2 regions of the Mesorhizobium sp. M1403 genome follow, and region 2 is predicted to be linked to the other one. Evidence: riboswitches for the same ligand, from Rfam matches in the RefSeq annotation. Region 2 holds a riboswitch; the other holds the start of a gene.

Region 1 (3,411 bases), on a different contig from region 2:
CGGTCAGATCGCCAAAGCTCTTCTCGATGTTCTTGGCCTCAATCACCAGCTTGCCGGATTCGGCGGCGTCGCTGGCTGTCATCGTCGCCGCACCCTCGGCGCCACGATGACCGCGAAAGCGCTGGCGCATGGTCTGCAACTCACCGAGCCGGCGCATGTTGCGCTTGCGCCTTGCCGTCACGCCATAGCGCAGCCAGTGCTCCTCGCGCACGATCTGGCGGCCGAGCTTGTGCTGCTCGCGCTCTTCCTCCTCCAACACCGTGTCGCGCCATTCCTCGAAATAGGCAAAGCCCTTATCGAGACGGCGGGTCTGGCCGCGGTCGAGCCAAATTGTGGCGCGTGACACGCGTTCGAGAAAACGGCGGTCATGCGAGATGACGACCAGGGCCGAGGAGGTGCGGGCAAGCTCCTCCTCCAGCCATTCGATAACCGAAAGGTCAAGATGATTGGTCGGCTCATCGAGGAGAAGAATGTCGGGCTCGGGCGCCATGACGCGGGCGAGTGCCGCGCGCCGCGCTTCGCCGCCGGAGAGGTCGTTCGGCCGTTCTTCGCCGGATAGGCCGAGATGCTCCATCAGATAGGTCGCGCGGTAGGGATCGTCGGCGGGCCCGAGGCCTGCCTCGACATAGGCGCGAACGGTCGCAAAACCGTCCATGTCGGGCATTTGCGGCAAATAGCGCACGGTCGCCGAGGGCTGGCGGAAGACTTCGCCGTCCTGCGGTTCGATCAGCCCGGCAGCGATCTTGAGGAGCGTCGACTTGCCAGAGCCGTTGCGGCCGACCAGGGCGATCTTGTCGCCAGCTGACGCCGTCAGGGCGGCACCGTCGAGCAGCGGCGCGCCGCCAAAGGTCAGCTTTATCCCGTCGAGATTGAGAAGTGGCGGCGCCATGTCAGCTTTCAGGTAGGGGAAAAGGATGCGCGAGCAGCAGCGCGCGGCCGCTGGCCAGCGCGATTTCCAGCCGGCCCTTGACCTCGTTGGAAATGGTCAGCGACGAGCCGAAGGCAACCTCGACATGGGCGAGCGGCCATTTGGCGCCGGTGACTGTCAGGCCGGCGAGATCCGAAAAGCCGAGCACCGAAAACAGCGTACCGTCGACATAATCGAAGCCAGTCTTTCCAGGCAGCAAAGGAATGCCTTCCTGTGCGCCGCTGGTCAAAAGCACTTCCGTTCCGCCTTCCGCCAGCCGGACGCTCAGCGCCAGATGCAGGAAGATGTGGTCGGTGCGTTTGCCGCCGAAGGCGCCTGCCAGCACAAGTCTGGTCGCACCGCGTTCGAGCGCGGCGGCGATAGCGAGTTCACCGTCGGTCTTGTCCTTTTCGGCGGGAAACACCTGCCGTGGCACGGCGGCCAGATCCTCCGGCAAATCGGCAGGCACGGAATCGAAATCGCCGACCCAGAGTTCCGGCATCAGGCCCAGCATACGGGCATGGCCGATACCGGCATCGGCAGCGATGACGCGGGAGCCTTCGACCTGGCGGTCGAGCAGCGGCGTGCGGATAAGATCGCCGCCAAGCAGGATGGTGAATGTGCTCATATCTCGTGGCCCTTACCAGCCCTGCCCCGGAAACGGAAGATGAAACGGCAGACGAAACGGAAGGCTGGGCTTTGGATGCCCGGCAAACTTCCGCTTGCGCAGCACTTCGGCCGGGCCTATGTGTCGCATCGCTCTAACGGGGTGCCGGACGCGATCTTCGCGGACCGGCTGAGAGGCAAGACTGCCAACCCGCTGAACCTGATCCGGTTTGTACCGGCGGAGGGATTAGACGTTTCGGACAGCCCGACGCCTCAATTCCTTTCAACGCGAACGAAGGAGGCGCCGATGCGCAGTTTTTTCCACTCTCTTGCCTCGATTATCCTGCTTGCGGCATCCGCGCTTGCCCTACCGGGGCAGGCATCGGCACAGGATAAGCTGACCGTCTATACCTATGAAAGCTTCACCGCCGATTGGGGTCCGGGACCGGCGGTGAAGAAGGCCTTCGAGGCCGAGTGCACCTGCGTCGTCGAATTCGTCTCGGTCGCCGACGGCGTGGCACTGCTCAACCGTGTGAAGCTGGAAGGGGCCGCGACCAAGGCCGATATCGTGCTTGGCCTCGATACCAATTTGACGGCGGACGCCAAGGCAACCGGCCTGTTTTCGCCGCATGGCGCCGTGACGGACGTCAGTGTGCCGGGTGGCTGGAGCGACGATATCTTCGTGCCGTTCGACTATGGCTATTTCGCTATCGTCTACGATAGCGAAAAACTGAAGAGCCCGCCGAAGAGCCTCAGGGAATTGGTCGAGGGCGATGCCGGCGACAAAATCGTCATCCAGGATCCACGCACCTCGACGCCGGGCCTTGGCCTGCTGTTGTGGGTCAAGTCGGTCTATGGCGACAAGGCGCCGGAAGCCTGGGCCAAACTCAAGGCAAAGGTGCTGACGGTGACGCCGGGCTGGAGCGAGGCCTACGGCCTGTTCACCAAGGGTGAGGCGCCGATGGTGCTGTCCTATACCACTTCGCCAGCCTACCACATGGTTGCCGAAAACACCTCGCGCTACCAGGCGGCGTCCTTCGAGGAAGGCGAATATCTGCAGATCGAGGTCGCTGGGATCACCACCAAGGGCGCGAAGAACCCGCTGGCGGAAAAGTTCATCGCCTTTATGACCGGGCCGAAATTCCAGGACGTCATTCCCGAAACCAACTGGATGTTCCCGGCCGGCAAAACCGACAAGCCGCTCAATCCGGCGTTCGACAAGCTCGTCAAACCGACCAAAACCTTGCTGTTCAGCTCGGAAGAGGTCGCCGCAAATCGCAAGGCCTGGGTCGACGAGTGGCTGGCGGTGATGAGCAAGTAGCTCGGATAGAAAGATGATCGCCCTACGGCGCCCCCCTCTGTCCTGCCGGACATCTCCCCCACAAGGAGGGAGATTGGCCGTCATGCCGGCTTTCGCCAATCTCCGACATTGCCGGAATGAGCGGAGCGCTGAACCTGCCAATCTCTCCCCATGTGGGGGAGATGTCCGGCAGGACAGAGGGGCGCGCGAAGGAACGCAATCCTCGCTAAGAATCTCGAATCTGGTGGTCTAGCGTGCAACGCGCGCCATCATCGGATACCCGCGTCGCTGCCGGCATCGTCGCGCTCGCCGCCATCGCGCTGCTGATCGGCGGGGCATTCGCCGGGCTCGTCGTCGAAGCCATGCGCGACCTGTCGGGCGCCGCCTCCGCCTTTGATTCCTATCTCCTCCGTGTTGCCCGCTTCACGCTCTGGCAGGCTCTGTTGTCGACCCTGCTCTCCGTCGCACCGGCGCTGTTCGTCGCGCGCGCGCTGTCGCGGCATCCACAGTTTTTCGGGCGAGGCTTTGTCCTGCAGCTTTTCGCCGTGCCGCTGGCGCTGCCGGCCATTGTTGCCGCACTCGGTGTCTTGGCACTCTA
Region 2 (3,411 bases):
GATCATGACCCCCCGCCACGCCCCAAATCCTACCCTCGAAGGCCACCTGACCTTTGCGCTCAAGTACGAGGGACTGGACCTTGCCGTCCTCAAGCGGCTGTTCCAAGTGACCGGTCCCGCGCCGATCGAGGCGCTGGTCCGTGAAAGCCCGACCGGCAGTTATGCCCGCCGCATCTGGTTTTTATATGAATGGCTGAGGGGCGCGCGTATCGATCTGCCGGACGCGGCGGCCGGACGATACATTCCGGTTGTCGATCCCGAGCTGCAGTGGCCCGGACCCGACAAGACCGCTTCGCGCTACCGCGTAAGGGACAATCTCCCCGGCACGCGTGAGTTCTGCCCTCTGGTGTTCCGCACCAAGATTCTCGAAAAATTCATCGGCCTTGAACTACCGCGGCGCGCGGAGGCAATCGTAGCGGACGTGCCGCGCGACCTTCTTGCTCGGACCGCCGCCTTTCTTTTGCTCAAAGACTCGCGATCAAGCTATGCGATCGAGGGCGAGCACCCGCCGCAAGATCGCATCCAGCGCTGGGGCCGCGCCATCGGCGAAGCCGGCCGCTGGCCGATCGATCGCGATGAGCTGCTGCGTCTGCAAAGAATTGTACTTGGCGACGCCCGTTTCGTAAGACTTGGCTTCCGAAAAGAAGGAGGTTTCGTCGGTGAGCATGACCGAGACAACGGCACGCCCTTGCCCGATCACATCAGCGCTCGGCCCGAGGACCTGCCGCGGCTAATCGATGGAATGGCGGCGTTCGATCAGGGCCCCGCGCAAAACCTTGATGCAGTCGTAGCCGCCGCAATCCTCGCCTTCGGCTTTGTCTACATTCACCCGTTCGAGGACGGAAACGGCCGCATTCACCGCTACCTAATCCACCACGTCCTTGCCATGCGCGGCTTCAATCCGCCGGGAGTGGTCTTTCCCGTCTCGGCCGCGATCCTGGACCAGATCAACGAGTACAGGGGCGTGCTCGAGAGCTATTCGCAGCGCCTTCTGCCGTTGGTGGAATGGGAACCGACGCCGCAATTCAACGTCCGGGTGCTGAATGACACCGGTGATTTCTACCGGTTCTTCGATGCAACCCCGCACGCCGAATTCCTCTATGCCTGCGTTCAGCGGACGATCGAACGGGACCTTCCCGAGGAAACCGCATTTCTGCAGCGCTACGATCAGTTCCGGCAGCAGGTGGACGCCTTTATTGACATGCCCGAGCGGTTGACCGATCTGCTCTTCCGTTTTCTTCACCAGAATGATGGACATCTATCGAACCGCGCGCGCGAAAAGGAATTCGCCACGCTGACCAGTGACGAGGCAGGAAGAATCGAGGCGATCTACGCGCAAACCTTTGGTGCCCATTGAAGGTGTGATCATCAGGATCGATTTTTAGTCCGACGGTTTGGGATTCCCTTGTCCCTGCCTTCATCTCCGAGGCTTGACTTGTCGCCGAGACATGCACGATTTTTTCCGCACGGTCTGACCGGCCGCCGATCAGCCGCGGCCAGAACGCGCTTGACAAACCGGAGCCGTCCCGTCCAACCTCACGCATTCACCAGGGGAGTCCCGGCAAGGGGCTGAGATACTGCTGGCATTCGCGGCGCAGTGACCCGTTGAACCTGATCCAGTTCATACTGGCGTAGGGACGGTGCAAGCGCTTTGCGGGAGTTTACGCCCGAGGTCCTGTTTCGGCAGGTCGACAGAAGCGTCTTTTCATCCTCCCGGCACAGAACTGGGTCTCCAATGCAACGAGCAAAGGAGCCTCAAGATGAATGCCCTCACCCCCGCCGTCTCGACGGGACCGCTGCCCGCCTCACGAAAAATCCACAAGCCCGGTGCCATCCACCCGCAGATCAGGGTGCCGATGCGCGAAATCTCCGTCCATCCGACGGCCGGCGAACCGCCCGTCACCGTCTACGATCCGTCCGGCCCCTATACGGACCCGACTGTCGAAACCAGCATCGAAAAAGGCCTAGCCCGGCTTCGCCATGAATGGATTGCAGCACGCGGCGACGTTGAAGCCTATGACGGCCGCCATGTCCGGCCGGAAGACAATGGAGTTGCGGCGGGCGAGCGCCTGACACCGGAATTTCCCATTCGCAACCGGCCACTCAGGGCCAAGGCACGCAAGGCGGTGACCCAGCTTGGCTATGCGCGCGCCGGCATCATCACCCCCGAGATGGAGTTCGTCGCCATCCGCGAGAACCTCGGCCGTCAGATGTCGCGCGGCAAGCTGCAGCGCGACGGCGAAGCCTTCGGCGCGGCCATCCCCGATTTCGTAACGCCGGAGTTCGTGCGGGACGAGGTGGCGCGCGGACGGGCAATCATTCCCGCCAACATTAATCATCCCGAGAGCGAGCCGATGATCATCGGCCGCAATTTCCTGGTCAAGATCAACGCCAATATCGGCAATTCAGCGGTCACCTCCTCGATGGCCGAGGAAGTGGAAAAGATGGTGTGGGCGATCCGCTGGGGCGCCGACACGGTGATGGACCTGTCGACCGGTCGCAACATCCACAACATCCGCGAATGGATCGTGCGCAATGCGCCGGTGCCGATCGGCACGGTGCCGCTCTATCAGGCGCTGGAGAAGGTGGGCGGCATCGCCGAGGATCTGAGCTGGGAGGTCTATCGAGACACGCTGATCGAACAGGCCGAACAAGGCGTCGACTATTTCACCATCCACGCCGGCGTGCGGCTCCACTATATTCCGATGACTGTTGACCGGGTCACGGGCATCGTCTCGCGCGGTGGCTCGATCATGGCCAAATGGTGCCTGCACCATCACAGGGAGAGCTTTCTTTACGAGCATTTCGCGGAGATATGCGACATCTGCCGGGCCTATGACGTGTCCTTCTCGCTCGGTGACGGCCTTCGTCCCGGCTCCATCGCCGATGCCAATGATGCGGCGCAATTCGCCGAACTGGAAACGCTGGGCGAGCTGACGCAGATCGCCTGGGCGAAGGATTGCCAGGTGATGATCGAGGGGCCCGGCCACGTGCCGATGCACAAGATCAAGCAGAACATGGACAAGCAGCTCGCCGTTTGCGGCGAGGCGCCGTTCTATACGCTTGGACCGCTGACGACCGACATCGCGCCGGGCTACGACCACATCACCTCCGGCATCGGTGCTGCCATAATCGGTTGGTTCGGCACCGCCATGCTCTGCTATGTCACGCCGAAGGAACATCTCGGCCTTCCCGATCGCAACGACGTCAAGACCGGCGTGATCACCTACAAGATCGCGGCGCATGCCGCCGACCTGGCGAAGGGCCATCCGGCAGCGAAAGCCAGAGATGATGCCCTTTCCCGCGCGCGCTTCGAGTTCCGCTGGGAGGACCAGTTCAATCTGTCGCTCGACCCGGAAACCGCGCGGTCCTTCCACGACCAGACCTTGCCCAAGGAAGCGCATAAGGTGG

The links. A riboswitch is a leader RNA that binds a small molecule or an ion and turns the genes downstream of it on or off. The one in region 2 is predicted to bind thiamine pyrophosphate.
Region 1: it holds a riboswitch for thiamine pyrophosphate, as region 2 does, so the genes downstream of both, thiB (thiamine ABC transporter substrate binding subunit) here and thiC (phosphomethylpyrimidine synthase ThiC) in region 2, are expected to answer to the same signal.

The regions. Positions count from the first base shown of each region.
Region 1 covers NZ_JAMYKY010000004.1:329,938-333,348, forward strand. Annotated here, with positions in the region: gene NKH01_RS11165 (ABC-F family ATP-binding cassette domain-containing protein) at 1-889, opposite strand, end outside; gene NKH01_RS11170 (thiamine diphosphokinase) at 891-1,535, opposite strand; TPP riboswitch at 1,663-1,777, shown strand; gene thiB (thiamine ABC transporter substrate binding subunit) at 1,821-2,834, shown strand; gene thiP (thiamine/thiamine pyrophosphate ABC transporter permease) at 3,068-3,411, shown strand, end outside.
Region 2 covers NZ_JAMYKY010000002.1:220,489-223,899, reverse strand. Annotated here, with positions in the region: gene NKH01_RS05715 (Fic family protein) at 1-1,357, shown strand, start outside; TPP riboswitch at 1,540-1,656, shown strand; gene thiC (phosphomethylpyrimidine synthase ThiC) at 1,761-3,411, shown strand, end outside.